One region of the Dysosmobacter sp. Phy genome, then DNA from elsewhere that is predicted to be linked to it. Evidence: riboswitches for the same ligand, from Rfam matches in the RefSeq annotation. Region 1 holds a riboswitch; the other holds the start of a gene.

Evidence for each region. Region 1 has a riboswitch for thiamine pyrophosphate ahead of ACVDHE_RS10695 (energy-coupled thiamine transporter ThiT). Riboswitches for the same ligand answer to the same signal wherever they lie in the genome.
Region 2: it holds a riboswitch for thiamine pyrophosphate, as region 1 does, so the genes downstream of both, thiW (energy coupling factor transporter S component ThiW) here and ACVDHE_RS10695 (energy-coupled thiamine transporter ThiT) in region 1, are expected to answer to the same signal.

Annotation. Positions count from the first base shown of each region.
Region 1 is NZ_CM136997.1:2,174,254-2,177,181, reverse strand. It holds gene feoB (ferrous iron transport protein B) at 1-152, shown strand, start outside; gene ACVDHE_RS10700 (FeoB-associated Cys-rich membrane protein) at 165-281, shown strand; gene ACVDHE_RS10695 (energy-coupled thiamine transporter ThiT) at 354-1,019, opposite strand; TPP riboswitch at 1,125-1,231, opposite strand; gene ACVDHE_RS10690 (magnesium transporter CorA family protein) at 1,283-2,125, opposite strand; gene ACVDHE_RS10685 (hypothetical protein) at 2,147-2,698, opposite strand; gene ACVDHE_RS10680 (hypothetical protein) at 2,695-2,844, opposite strand; gene ACVDHE_RS10675 (helix-turn-helix domain-containing protein) at 2,862-2,928, opposite strand, start outside.
Region 2 is NZ_CM136997.1:1,214,279-1,217,206, reverse strand. It holds gene thiD (bifunctional hydroxymethylpyrimidine kinase/phosphomethylpyrimidine kinase) at 1-370, opposite strand, end outside; gene thiE (thiamine phosphate synthase) at 542-1,186, opposite strand; TPP riboswitch at 1,465-1,564, shown strand; gene thiW (energy coupling factor transporter S component ThiW) at 1,871-2,389, shown strand; gene thiM (hydroxyethylthiazole kinase) at 2,418-2,928, shown strand, end outside.

The DNA of each region.
Region 1 (2,928 bases):
CGCTGCTGTACACCCCCTGCGTCGCCGCCATCAGCGCGGTGCGGCGGGAGCTGCGCTCCGGCTGGAAGGCCGCGGGCGTGGCCCTGAGCCAGTGCGTGATCGCCTGGGCGGTGGCCTTCATCGTATACCGGCTGGCGCTGCTGATCCTGTAAGGAGGGAACCCGATGGAACTTCTGATCCTTCTGGCCCTGGGCGTGTGGCTGTTCTTCGCCCTGCGGTCCTGCCGCCGGCATCCCGGCTGCGGCGGGGACTGCGCCCACTGCCGGGGCTGCAAAAAATAGATCGGCGTCAAAACAGGCCGCCCCGACGGGGCGGCCTGTTTTTCTGTGAGAGGGAACCGGCGGGGGCAGCGCTTACCGCACCGCGCTGCGGCTCACCCGCTCCAGGGCTTTGCTGACTGCGGGCACCTTCAGCACGATGACCGTGATGATCCCCTCCGCCAGCAGGTAGCTGTAATTGTAGACGATGGGATACACCGCCTTCAGGGACTGGGGGAAATTCTCCGGCATGTAGTCCATCCAGTAGAGGTATCCGCCCAGGGAGTGGAAAAAGCCCCGGGCCAGCACCGCCGCGATGTAGCCGATCACCAGGCCGTTTTTCTTTCCCCGGAACAGGCCGGAAAGGCCCAGGGCGGCAAAGGCGAACACATAGTCGCAGCAGACCTGGAACAGCGTCAGGAAGTAGGGCTCCTGCAAAAATTGCAGCACACCGTAGGCAAGGCCCACCAGCACGCCGGTGCGGACGCCGTACCAGTAGCCGATCAGCACGATGAACAGCATGCTCAGCAGGGTTACGGACCCGCCGTAGGGCATCTCGGCGAAGGGCTTGATGAAGGACGTGACATAGGCCAGGGCCACCGCCATGGCGCAGTAGGCCAGGTGCCGGGCGCTCATACCCCGGGTCTCCTTCCCGCCGGACAGGGCCAGGCCCGCCAGCAGGAACAGGGCCATCAAAGCCCCGCTGAGGACGTATCCGGCGGTGGTGAGGCCGCCCTCGGCATTGACGAACAGTTGCAGCATGATGAACTTCCTCCTTGTCGATCTGACCGCGGACCGGCGGGCGGCATGAAAAAAGCGCCCTCCCGGGCTGCCGGGAAGGCGCTGGTACGCGGAGATCTCCCCGCGCGTCGATCATTGACGGCTCCCTACGTTGGCATTACCCACATCAGGTCACGGGTCGGCGCTCTCAGCGCCCTCTCAGCCTGTTGCAACAAGCTCCCCGGTCCACAATCTATGAACTTGATGGGCTCATCCTACCACGTTTCGACCAGCTTTGCAAGGCCTCACAGCCACTTTTTCCGCTTGAACCACCACAGCAGCGCCCCCACGATGACCGCGCTCAGGCCGATCACCGCCGGGTAGCCGTAGCGCCACCGCAGCTCCGGCATGGCGGCGAAGTTCATGCCGTACCAGCCGGTCAGAAGGGTCAGGGGCAGGAACACCGCCGTCACCACCGTGAACACCTTCATCAGGTCGTTCTGCCGGATGGACAGCTGGGACTGGTAGGCCTCCCGCAGGTGGGACACGGACTCCCGCAGGTCCTGGACGGTATTAAGATACCGCTCCGTCCGGTTGCCAAGGTTGGAAAAGCGGCGGGCGGTCTCCTGGCTCAGCAGGCTGTTTTCATTGTCCGCCAACTCCCGGAAGATGGAGTCCAGCTGCTCATAGTACCGCCGCAGCCGCAGCAGCTCCCGCCGCCAGGCGGCGATCTGCGCCAGGCAGTCTCCGTCGGGCCGGGCCAGGACGGCGTCCTCGCCGTCGGCGATCTCCCCCTCCAGGGCGTCCAGGTGGTCCATGTCCCCCATCAGCAGCCGGACGAAGAAGCGGTGGAGCAGCTGCTCCCGGGAGAGCGGCTCCTCCTCCAAAGCGGCGAAGATCTCCCGGGCCCGGGTCAGGCCCCGCTCCTCCCCGCAGAAGCACAGGAGGCGCTCCCGGTCCAGATACAGCAGGAACCGGGCGTCCTCCGTCCGGTCGCTGCGGACGTCGTACCAGTCGAAGGCGATCAGGTCGAAGCCCTCGAACCCCTCGAAGGCCTCACTCTGTCCCTCGTGGATATGGCGCAGGACCCGCGGGTCCATGTACGCCTGCATCTCCTCCAGCCGCGCCAGAGGCAGCACCGTCTCCATCCGATCGCTTCCTTCCCGTCGTCAGTCCATAGCCGCGCCGCCGGGAGGCGGCAGGGCCTCAAAGAGCTTCCGGCTGCGCCAGAGGGCGGCCAGGAACCAGACGATGCCCACCAGGCCCGCGATCACGCCTATCAGCGCCAGCAGGGAGCCCAGGATCGCCAGGATCCAGGAGGCAACCTGGGCCACGGCCAGCACCGTCCAGCCGGTTTTCAGGGAGGCGCTGTTCAGATCCGCCCCCCGGCGCCCCTCCGTATCCCGGATGGCCTGGACCACCGCCCAGGACACGTACAGCGACACCGCCAGAGCCGCGAGGCCCAGCAGCACCGTCAGCCAGCTGCCCTGACCGGTGACGGCCAGCAGGTCCCCCAGCCACAAAATACCCGTATACACGGCCATGCCCAGGGCGAAAGGCCGGATGGAGGCGAAGAGGCTACTCTCCCCCTCCAGCTCCCGGCAGCCCTTCATCACCAGCAGATACCCCGCAAAGGGCGGCAGCAGGTTCAGCACATGGCCGTTCACCGTCAGATTGAAATTCACAAATACCAGGAAAAATCCCCAGAAGATCGAGCTCATTCCTGTCCCTCCTCCCGCTTCACCTTTTCCGCGTACCGCTTTCCGTAGTGAAGCACCAGAACGCCTGCCACAATCTTCAGCGCCGCATACACCACCGGGATCAGAAGGATGGTCCCCATCCCCAGCATGCCTCCCATCGGACTCATCTGTACCCCATCCTCCTTTACCAGAATATAAAGTTCAGTACGCCCAGGCCCATCAGCGCCAGGGCCAACAGGTCCAGCGCGCCC
Region 2 (2,928 bases), 960 kb from region 1:
TCAGCGTCTCCACCGCCGTCTCGGAGATCAGCCGGGCGCCGGAGGTGGCCACCATCACCGGGTCCACCACGATCCGCTCCGCGCCGTACTGGCGGAGCTTGTCGGCGATGACCTCGATCAGGGCGGAGGAGGAGACCATGCCGATCTTCACGGCGTCGGGATAGATGTCGGTGAACACCGCGTCCAGCTCCGCCGCCAGGAAGGCCGGGGTGGCCTCCAGGATGTCTGTGACGCCGGTGGTATTCTGGGCAGTGAGGGCCGTGACGGCGCTCATGGCGTATACGCCGTTGGCCGTCATGGTCTTGATGTCTGCCTGGATCCCGGCGCCTCCGCTGGAATCGCTTCCAGCAATGGTCAATGCTGTTTTCATATTCGTTTCTCCTTTCTTTTCAACAGCACAGTTTTATAAGGCGATACAAGGTGGTGCCCCCAATGTACCGCGCGTCGGAAATTTCCCTTCCCTCGGCCGCGGAACGCTCCGCCGGACGGGAAATTTCCTCCTTCTCCGGCGAAAGCGATCTTTCGCCGGGTTGGGACAACTTCAGTTCCGGGCCATCTCCTCGGACAAGGCCAGCAGCTCCCTGGCCGCGGCCTTCACATCGCTCTGGGCGAACAGGGCGGAGACCACCGCCACGCCCGCAAGGCCGCAGCCGGAGAGCTGGGGCAGGTTCTCCCGGGTGATGCCGCCGATGGCCACCGCCGGGATCTCCACCGCCGCCGTGACAGCGTGGATCGTCTCCCGGGTGATGGGCTTGGCGTCGGTCTTGGTGCCGGTGACGAAGGCCGCGCCCACGCCCAAATAGTCGGCTCCCGCCGCCTGGGCCGCCAGGGCCTCGGTCACATTGTGGGCGGAGACGCCCACGATCTTGTCCGGCCCCAGGACCTCCCGGGCCCGGCCGGCGGCCAGGTCCTCCTGGCCCACGTGGACGCCGTCGGCGTCCGCCGCCAGGGCGATGTCCACATCGTCGTTGATGATGCTGACGGCGCCCTTCTCCCGGCACAGCGCCACAAAGCGCTTCGCCTCCTTCAAAAAGGCGTCGTGGTCCAGGTGCTTTTCCCGCAGCTGCACGATGCCCGCGCCGCCGTCGATGGCGGCGGCGATCTGGTCCATGAGGGCGTCCTCGTCCGCCGCCCAGGCCCGGTCGGTGACGGCATACAGCCGCAGCTGGCTTCCGTTGAGTTTCATATGGCTCCTCCTTATGACGCAAAAAACCGCGGACACACCAAAATCGGTCGTCCGCGGCGATACGCCCCATGATTTCCCTACGTTGGCATGATCCAAATCAGGTCAGGTCGGGACCTTGGCGGTCCCCTCTCAGCCCGGCGATACGGACTCCCCTTTGTTTACTTATTGTTTAATATACGCCTCTTTTTTCCACATTGCAAGGGCAGTCCGTGGATTTTTTCACGCTCTTTTTGCCGCCGCCCTTGACAAGCCCGGTTGGCGGTGCCATAATAGGCCTCGTAAAAACACAGGGGAGCCATTCGGCTGAGAGGAAGCGACCGCTTCGACCCTCCACCTGATGTGGGTAATGCCACCGTAGGAAGTCATCATCCGAGCTGACGCGGCGGGCGGCCCAGGTGGGTCCCCCGCCGTTTTTCCACTCTTTTGAGAAAGGAGCGTGGAGAGAAAACCGTTTTCCGGCGCCCCGGGCCATCCGGGAGCGGGCCGAGGGGGAGCGCCCTGGGTCCGGGCCGGCCAAGCAGCGATGGGAAGCCGTGTTCCGGCGTGAGAGGAGGCCAGTGAGCCTCGACCGCATTTCTCCGCAGGCGGAGGTGTATCCGCCTGTGCCTTGCCCTGCAAGGAGGAGACGCTGCCTTGGATCGCCGTTTTCTCCCTGCCATTCTTTCATCAAAGGAGTTTTTTGTCATGAGAAGCATTTCCACCAAGAAGCTGGCCCTGGCCGGCGTGCTGTGCGCCGTGGCCGTCGTGGGGAGCCTGTTCTCCTTCCCCGTCTTTTCCAGCAAGTGCGCCCCGGTGCAGCACATGGTGAACGTCCTGTGCGCCGTGTTCCTGGGTCCCTGGTACGGCGTGGCCGTGGCCTTCGTGGCCAGCCTCCTGCGCAACCTTCTGGGCCTGGGGTCCCTGCTGGCCTTCCCGGGCAGCATGTGCGGCGCGCTGCTGTGCGGCCTGGTGTACTGGAAGTCCAAGAACCTGCTGGGCACCCTGTGCGCCGAGGTGTTCGGCACCGGCATCATCGGCGGCCTGCTGTCCTACCCCATCGCCATCGCCTTCATGGGCGTGGTGGCCGGCTCCATCGGCTACACCGCCTATGTGGTGCCCTTCCTGGTGTCCACCGTGGGCGGGTCCATCATCGCCGGCGTGCTGGTGACCGCCCTGAAGAAGAGCGGCGCCCTGCACTCCATGCAGGCCACCCTGAGCCGCTGAGGCATTCTCTCCCAAGGAGCGTGTATCCATGATCGATTTCACCCGGCTGGAGGAGGTCCGGCAGCGCCGTCCCCTCATCCACTGCGTCAGCAACATCGTCACCGCGGGCGACTGCGCCAACCTTGCCCTGGCGGTGGGGGCCAGCCCCATGATGGCCCACGCGCCGGAGGAGATGGCGGACATCACCGCCATCTCCGACGCCACGGTGCTCAACACCGGCACGCCGGATGAGATCCGCTTCGAGATCTGCGCCCTGTGCGCCAAGGCGGCAGGCGCCGCTTCCCAGCCGATGGTGCTGGACCCGGTGGGCGTGGGGGCCTCCCCCTGGCGCCTGCGGCGGGTCCGGGAGCTGCTGCACCTCGCCACGCCCTCCATCCTCCGGGTGAACCTGGGGGAGGCCCGGGCCCTGGCCGGGGAGAGCGGCCGGGAGCAGGGGGTGGACAGCCCCGATCCCGCCAGCCGGGACGCCCGCCTGGCCGCGGCGAAAGCCCTGGCCCTCCGCCGCCACACGGCGGTGCTGCTGAGCGGGCCGGAGGACA